DNA from 2 places in the Mesorhizobium sp. LNHC229A00 genome. Region 2 is predicted to be linked to the other one. Evidence: predicted binding sites of a transcription regulator. Region 2 holds the regulator's gene; the other holds the start of a gene.
What was found. The regulator PhoB, encoded in region 2, activates phosphate uptake and scavenging genes when phosphate is short. The targets are predictions, from matches to a motif close to TGTCATNNANCTGTCAT.
Positions count from the first base shown of each region.

Region 1 (4,421 bases), on a different contig from region 2:
GGAGGCGGAGCGCATCATCGCGGCCGCGAACGCCTATTGCCGGACATTCGACGACGAACAGACCGAGCAGGCGATCTCCCTGCTGGTGCTCTACAAATACTTCGTTCTGTCGGGCCAGATCAAACCGGATGCCGAGGTGTGGCGCTACATAACGGGCTAGTTGCGGCGACGGTCGAGGCAGCTAGCCATGCATTGGGGTGCTATCGGAATGCGTGGCTGGATGATACGGCAATCATGCTGCGGGAACCATCCCGACCGTCATTTGTTTGAACGCGTTTATCTTTGATCAAAAGAACCCATGGCCACCCTCCAACGAACGACGGCAAAGGTCTTCTACTATGCGCGGAACGTCATGCGCGATATCGCGCCGCAGGCGATCTTCCGGCGGCGATTGGCCAGCCGCCTGCAGCAGGCCAGACTCTCGGACGAGGCCGTGCGCCGGCGTCTGAATCACTACAACAAGCTGCAGGACGCTTTTACGCCGGGCCCGGATGCGGTGCGCATCGACAAGATACCGTTTGAACCGAGCATGTACTATTACGACCTGAAGGAATTTGCCCGCTATTTCGATCCATCATTGCTCATCGACCTGAAGTTCGGCGATGTCATCGGCGTGCCCAAGCTGCCGACCCTCGTCAAGGACCGGCCGATCCGCGCCGACAACAGCAATGCCGTCGTCATGAAGTTCAACAAATTCCGCCACTTCCACATGCCCGTCGATACCGTCGCCTTCGCCGACAAGCGCCCTGCCGTGGTCTGGCGCGGCGACCTCAACAATCCGATCAGAACACGGTTCCTGGATGTCGCGCGCGACCTGCCGTTCTGCGATGCCGGTTCGCACAAGCGCAGCGCACCGGCTAAGTACAGCAAGCCCTTCCTCAGCATCAGCCAGCACCTGCGCTATCGCTACATCGTCTCGCTGGAGGGCAATGACGTGGCGACCAACCTCAAATGGATCATGAATTCCAACTCGCTCTGTCTGATGCCGCCGCCGACCTACGAAACATGGTTCGGCGAGAGCCAGCTCGAGTCCGGTGTCCACTATGCGCCGCTCGACCCCGATTTTGCCGATCTCGGCGCAAAAGTGCGCTATTTCGAAGCGCACCCGGCCGCGGCGGAGCGCATCATAGCCGCAGCCAATGCCTATTGCCGCAAATTCTCCAATGAACGGGACGAGCATTCGATCTCCTTGCTCGTCCTCTACAAATATTTCGTGCTCGGCGGCCAGATCGAACCCGATCCCGAACTCTGGCGGTTTATCGGCGGCTAGCTCTTGCTCTCGGCCTGATGCCGATCAGATATCGCTGCGGTCGAGAACCAGATCGGCGGGGCCGAAGCGATCCTTCGCTGTTAGTTGCTGGTGCCAGTAGGGGTAGAGCAGGGGCGGCCGGCTGACCGCGTCGAGGCGCTGGCGTTCTTCGGTGCCGAGCTTCAGGGCCGCCGCCGCAAGGTTGTCCTTGAGCTGAACGTCATTGCGGGCGCCGATCACCAGCGAGGAGACGGCAGGGCGGCCGAGCAGCCAGGCGAGCGCCACCTGCGCCGCCGAGACACCACGATCCTTGCCGATGTCGACCAGCACATCGACAATCCGCCACAGCCGGTCCTCGTCGCGGATCGGCGGCTCGGACCAGCCGGCAAGCTGGCGAGCGGTCGGGCTGTCACGGCGGTATTTGCCCGACAGCAGGCCGCCGGCGAGCGGGCTCCAGACCAGAACGCCCAGCCCCTGATCGACCGAGATCGGCAAGAGCTCGTACTCGGCCTCGCGTGCTTCCAGCGTATAGTGGATCTGCTGGGTGACGAAGCGTTGCTGGTGACGGCCGTCGCTGATGGAAAGCGCCTTCATCACCTGCCAGCCGGAATAGTTGGAGCAGCCGATGTAGCGCACCTTGCCCTGGCTGACCAAACTGTCGAGCGCGGCAACGGTCTCCTCGAGCGGGGTGAGGCCGTCCCATTGGTGGACGAAATAGATGTCGATGACATCGGTCTTCAAGCGCTTCAGACTGCTCTCGCATTCACGGATCAGATGGTGGCGCGACAGGCCCTCGTCGTTCGGGCCCTTGCCGATCCGCATCCGCGCCTTTGACGCGATCAGCACATCGTTCTTGCGCTTGCCGCCGAGCGCTTCGCCAATGATCTCTTCGGAGAGGCCGTTGGAATAGACGTTGGCGGTGTCGATGAGGTTGATGCCGGCATCGATGCACATGTCGATCATCCGCTTGGCTTCGGCGAGATCGCTGTTGCCGACCGCCGCGAAGGGCCCGGCGCCGCCGAATGTCATGGTGCCAAGCGTCAGTGTCGAAACCTTCAGGCCGGAACGGCCAAGGGTGCGGTATTCCATGTCAGATCCTCACGATTTTATTGAAGAGGCGTGCCGCCAAGGCAGGCCTGGAATGCGACCGCATTTGTAGGACAATTCGGCCGGCTTGTCGCCATGCGACTACGGTCGATCGATCGTACATTGCGGAATTTGCAACGTCGGAAATTGCGCTCGGGCTGCAATAAAACCGTCACCGCCGGCCTATATTGAAGTCGGCTCAGGTGTTTCCATTCAGGCCGCTGGCCAGCAATTGGGGCGCCAGTGGTAACCGAGAGGGCTTGCAAGCGGAGCAGTTGATATGACCGAGCTGAAACAGAATTCCCCTGCCAAGGACTGGCTTGAGGCCGAGCTCGCCGACACGCTCGACGAGGACTATGAGCTCGAAATGTCGGAGCCGGCCCTCTCTATGGAGATCGCCAAGATCTACAAGAACTCGCATCCGCCTTCGATCGATCGCATGCGGTATTTTCGCGACCTGATCAGCCTCCAGTCCGAATTGATCAAGCTGCAATCCTGGGTCGCCTACCACAAGAAGAAACTGGTGGTGATATTCGAGGGCCGCGACTCCGCCGGCAAGGGCGGCGTCATCAAGCGCATCACACAGCGGCTCAATCCGCGTATCTGCCGCGTCGTGGCGCTTCCGGCTCCGACCGAACGCGAGAAGTCGCAATGGTATTTCCAGCGCTATGTCCCGCATTTGCCCGCAGGCGGCGAGATCGTTTTGCTCGACCGCTCCTGGTACAACCGCTCCGGCGTCGAACGGGTAATGGGTTTTGCCAACCCCGAGCAGGTCGAGGAGTTCTTCCATGACGTGCCGGAGTTCGAGCGCATGCTGGTGCGCTCGGGCATCACCGTGGTCAAATACTGGTTCTCGATCACCGACGAGGAACAACAAATGCGCTTCCTGATGCGTATCCACGACCCGATGAAACAGTGGAAGCTGTCGCCGATGGACCTGCAGTCGCGGGTGCGCTGGGAACAGTACACCAAGGCCAAGGAGGAGACCTTCGCCCGCACCAACATTCCCGAGGCGCCCTGGTTCATCGTCGAGGGTAACGACAAGAAGCGCGCGCGGCTGAACTGCATCGACCATTTGCTCAAGCAGCTGCCGTATGAAGAGGTGCCACACGAGGAGATCACGCTGCCGGAGCGCGTCTTCAACCCGGAATACGAGCGCCAGGTGCTGCCGCGCGAACTTTACGTGCCGGAGAAGTATTGAGCGAGAGTTTTGTCCTTCTCCCCGTCACTACGGGGAGAAGGTGCCGGCAGGCGGATGAGGGGCGGCGCTGGCTTTGATAATTGAGCCCGGATCAACCCCGCGCGCGCTATGTTCTTCTGCTGACACATTGCCATCTGACATGCTCGACAGCGCAATCTTCTAGCGCTAGCGCCGCCCCTCATTGTCCTGCCGGACATTTCTCCCCGTATAGTGACAGGGAGAAACGGGCGTTCGTCGAGGGTTTCGCCACCTTACGCCCGCTTGATCACCACATGCGTGGCAAGCGCCGTCGCCACTTGCTCGGTGCATTGATAGCCAAGCTTCACCATATCCAGCCCCGCAAAAAGGTTCTCGCCTCTGCCAAGCAGCACCGGCGAGATCGCCAGGTGCATCTCGTCGATCAGCTTTTCCTGCAGATACTGCCGGACGGTGGAGACGCCGCCGCCGACTCGCACGTCCTTGCCTGACGCGGCCGCTTTGGCCTGTTCGAGAGCCGAATGAATGCCGTCGGTTGCGAAATAAAAGGTCGTGCCGCCTTCCATCACGATGGGATCGCGCTTGTAATGCGTCAGCACGAAGGTCGGGACGTGATAGGGCGGGTTGTCGCCCCACCAGCCCTTCCAGCTGTCGTCAGGCCATTCGCCGCGGATCGGCCCGAACATGTTGCGGCCGAGGATCCAGGCGCCGACATTCTCGAAGCTGCGCGCCGCAAAGTCTTCGTCGACGCCTGTCTCGCCGCCTTCCTCGCCAAACATCTTGCGGAAGGTGCGGGTGCTGAAAGCCCATTTGTGCAGGGCCGGTCCGCCGACTCCGAGCGGATTTTCAAGGCTCTGATCGGGACCGGCGCCATAGCCGTCAAGCGACAGGCTGAAAGCGTTGACGCGA
Region 1 is NZ_AYWQ01000009.1:251,136-255,556, reverse strand. Features, by position in the region: gene X742_RS150310 (glycosyl transferase family 90) at 1-160, shown strand, start outside; gene X742_RS150315 (glycosyl transferase family 90) at 299-1,270, shown strand; gene X742_RS150320 (aldo/keto reductase) at 1,295-2,338, opposite strand; gene ppk2 (polyphosphate kinase 2) at 2,616-3,536, shown strand; gene X742_RS150330 (dihydrofolate reductase family protein) at 3,788-4,421, opposite strand, start outside.
Region 1: the regulator PhoB is predicted to act here: its motif matches at 2,495-2,511, upstream of ppk2 (polyphosphate kinase 2).

Region 2 (4,421 bases):
GGTGATGACCGTCATCGCCGTCATCGTCGGCACGCCGATCGGTGTCCTCGCCGGCACCTACATGGCCGAATATGGCCGTTTCTCCAAGCTCACCACCGTGGTGCGGTTCATCAACGACATCCTGCTGTCAGCGCCGTCGATCATCATCGGCCTTTTCGTCTACGAATTGATGGTGCGGCCGATGGGGCATTTCTCGGCCATCGCCGGCGCCGTCGCGCTGGCTATCCTGGTCATCCCCGTGGTCGTGCGCACCACCGAGGACATGCTCAACCTGGTGCCGAACGCCTTGCGCGAAGCCGGCACCGCGATCGGCGCGCCGCGCTGGGTGGTCATCAAGTCGGTCGCTTACCGCGCGGCACTGTCCGGCATCGTCACCGGCATATTGCTGTCGATCGCCCGCATCTCCGGCGAGACCGCGCCACTTCTTTTCACGGCACTGAACAACCAGTTCTGGTCGAGCAACCTCAACGCGCCGATGGCCAGCCTGCCGGTCACCATTTTCCAGTTCGCTCTCAGCCCCTACGAAGAATGGCAGCAACTGGCCTGGACCGGCGCACTCATAATCACATTGACGGTTCTCGCGCTCAGCATCTTTGCGCGCAGCCTGACCGGACGCAGAGAGGACAAATGAGCCAGATGTTGTCTCCAGACATGACGATTGCCGCCGAGGCAGCCGCCAAGGCGAAGATCGAGGTCAAGAACCTCAATTTCTACTACGGCCAGTCGAAGGCGCTGAAGGACATCACCTTGTCGCTGCCCGAGCGCAGCGTGACTGCCTTCATCGGACCGTCGGGTTGCGGAAAGTCGACGCTGCTGCGCGTCTTCAACCGCATCTACGAGCTCTACCCCAAGCAGACCGCCGAGGGTCAGGTGCTGCTCGACGGCCAGAACGTTCTCGACCGCTCGCAGGACCTCAACCTGTTGCGCACCAAGATCGGCATGGTGTTCCAGAAGCCGACGCCGTTCCCGATGTCGATCTATGAGAACATCGCCTTCGGCGTCCGGCTCTATGAGAAGATCGGCAAGGCCGAGATGGACGGCCGTGTCGAGCAGGCGTTGAAACGCGCCGCGCTCTGGAACGAGGTCAAGGACAAGCTCAATGCCAGCGGCCTCAGCCTGTCCGGCGGCCAGCAGCAGCGGCTTTGCATCGCCCGCACGGTGGCGGTGAAGCCGGAGGTCATCCTGCTCGATGAGCCGGCGTCGGCGCTCGACCCATTGTCGACCGCGAAGATCGAGGAATTGATCGACGAGTTGCAGGCCGACTACACAATCGTCATCGTCACCCACAACATGCAGCAGGCCGCGCGCGTCTCGAAGCAGACGGCTTTCATGTATCTGGGCGAGCTGGTCGAATTCGACAAGACCGAGAAGATCTTCACGTCGCCTCGCGAGAAGCGCACGCAGGACTATATCACCGGCCGCTTCGGCTGATCTCACGCATACGAGGACCAGGATCATGGCCGAACACACAGTCGCAGCCTTCGACGAGGATCTCGGACAGATCAGCAGGCTGATCAGCGACATGGGCGATCTCGCCGGCATTATGGTCGGCGGCGCCACCAAGGCGCTGCTGAATTCCGACAACGCGCTGGCACAGCGCGTCGTCTCCGACGACGCCATCATGGACGCGCGCCAGCGCGAACTCGATGATCGCGCCATCACCCTGATCGCCAAGCGCCAGCCGATGGCCGACGATCTGCGTCATGTGGTCGGCTCGATCCGCATGGCGGGCGATCTCGAACGCATCGGCGACCTTGCCAAGAACATCGCCAAGCGCGTCGGCTCCGTCGGCCTCACCGCCACGCCGCGCGACCTGTCGCATTCCATAGACTCCATGGCGCAGCTGGTGCTGATCCAGGTGCAGGGCGTGGTCGAGGAATATGCGGCCGGCGATGCCGCCGCCCTCGCCAAGCTCAGGAATGACGACGAACGCATCGATGTCAAATACACTTCGGTCTTCCGCGAACTCCTGACCTACATGATGGAGGATCCCCGCAACATCACGGCTTGCACGCATCTTTTGTTCTGCGCCAAGAATCTCGAACGCATCGGCGATCATGTGACCAACATTGCCGAGAATGCGTATTATGTGCTGACCGGCACGCAACTGCCCGCCAACCGTCCGAAGCAGGACGAGACGGCGATGTCGGTGCCGGCGGCTTGACGGCAGGGATGATCAATCGATGATCGCGCCACGCATCATGGTGGTGGAGGACGAGGAGCCGCTGGGCGTGCTCCTCCGCTACAATCTGGAGTCCGAGGGTTACCAGGTCGAGGTGGTGACACGCGGCGACGAAGCCGAGATCCGCCTCCAGGAAAACGTGCCCGACCTCCTGGTGCTCGACTGGATGGTGCCGGCGGTTTCCGGCATCGAACTCTGTCGGCGCCTGCGTATGCGGCCCGAGACGGAGCGGTTGCCGATCATCATGCTGACGGCGCGCGGCGAGGAGAGCGACCGCGTGCGCGGCCTCTCGACCGGCGCCGACGACTATCTGGTCAAGCCGTTCTCGACGCCGGAATTCATGGCCCGGGTCAAGGCACTGCTGCGCCGCGCCAAGCCGGAAGTGTTGTCCAGCGTGCTCAAGGTCGGCGACATCGTGCTCGACCGCGAATCGCACCGGGTCTATCGCAAGAAGAGCGAGATCCGGCTCGGACCGACCGAGTTCCGCCTGCTCGAATTCATGATGCGCCATCCCGGCCGCGTATTCTCGCGCAGCCAGTTGCTCGACAATGTCTGGGGCGAGACGATCTACATCGACGAGCGCACCGTGGATGTGCATGTCGGCCGCCTGCGCAAGGCGGTAAACAATGGCCGCATGCCCGATGTGATACGCACCATCCGTGGCGCAGGCTACGCGATCCGCGAGGATTGAGATCAGGCCACGTTCTTGCCGGATCTCACCTGCACGCCCGGCGCGAAGATCTCCTGGTCGACGAAGGTGAGCGCGCGCATGGCGCAGCCCTCGCGGATCAGCGGCAATTCGTTCGGCTCTGTATCGAAGGAAATCGACGTCGAATGCTGGCCGCCGGCGGTCTGGGCGATGGCCTCGCGCAAGGCCGGCTCGATCAGATCGAAGGCGGCGGCGCTGACGCCGACCATCGCAACGGGCGCCGGATCGATCAGCGCGAACAGGCTGCCAAGCCCATAGCCCAGCGCCTCCCCGGCCTTGCGATAGGCCTCGCGTTCCGGTCCGTCTCTTTCGCGCGCCGTGGCCGCCAATGCACGCATGTCGGCGTCGCTGACGTCGACCGGTTTGGCGTCCTCACCCATCTGTCCTGCATTGCGCCAGATGGCATAGTTGCCGGCATAGGCCTCGACGCAGCCGCGCCGCCCGCAGCGGCAGAGCGCGCCGCCCGGGCGATGGATCATGTGGCCGAACTCGCCGCCCGAGGAATGGGTGCCTGTGAACAGCTCGCCCTTCAGCACTAGGCCCATGCCGATGCCGTGCGAGAGCAGGATGGCGATGAAGTCGTCGCGGTAGCGCTCGGGGTCGCGCCAGCGCAGCGCCACCGCCATCATGTTGCAGTCGTTCTCCATGGTGGCGGGGATGCCGAATTCGGCTTCGAGTATATCGGCGAAGGCAATGTCCGTCTGGGGCGTGATCGGCGACCACAGCATGGCGCGCGCCTCGGTGTCGGTGATGCCCTGGATCGCCAGCGCGATGCGGGCGATGCTGGCGACGTCGAGGTCGGGATCCTCGAGGCGGCGCCGGACGATGGCCACGCATTCGCCGATCAGCGCCTCGCGCGACATGGTCAGCGTGTCCAGCCGGCGCTGCTCCTCCGATATCACCTGGCCGGCGTAGTCGATGACGGCGACGGAGAGGAAATTCAGCGACAGCACCACGGTCATGACCGCCGCGGCCTCGGGGTTGAGGCCAAGGCCAACCTGCGGCCGGCCGCGTTTCAGTGAGCCGGCCTCGTTCGGCTTGCCTTCGCTCAGGATACCTTCGCCGATCAGGTCGGCTGATATCGCCGATATAGTCGAGTGGCTGAGGGCGGTGGTGGCGGCGATCTCGGTGCGCGAGGGCTGGCCACCCCGGCGCACGGCTCCAATCACCATTGCTCGATTGCGCCGGCGCAGATCGTCGTGGCGGATTCCGACCGACATGATTTCCCTCCCCGTCGCCGCGGTTCTTGACGCCTCCTCGAACACCCTCGGCAACAGGTCGAATACTGGCAGAAGCGGCTGGGGCTGTCATTTATTTATTGCGAGGCTCGAAAAAAGGCTTCCGGCACCTCAAAATCCGTCATAATCGATGTTGACAGGGTTCCGGCGATGGACCAGTGTTTTTTCGAGGCTCGAAAAAATAGGGCCTTCGTGCCGGCCTTGGGGCCAGTTTGGTCGCGCCACACGCGGGCGCAGGGAGGATATCATGAAGAGATTCACAGTCGCCATTCTGGCGGGTGTCGCCATGTCG
Region 2 is NZ_AYWQ01000015.1:10,034-14,454, forward strand. Features, by position in the region: gene pstA (phosphate ABC transporter permease PstA) at 1-631, shown strand, start outside; gene pstB (phosphate ABC transporter ATP-binding protein PstB) at 628-1,431, shown strand; gene phoU (phosphate signaling complex protein PhoU) at 1,457-2,164, shown strand; gene phoB (phosphate regulon transcriptional regulator PhoB) at 2,184-2,873, shown strand; gene X742_RS146230 (ROK family protein) at 2,876-4,111, opposite strand; gene xylF (D-xylose ABC transporter substrate-binding protein) at 4,377-4,421, shown strand, end outside.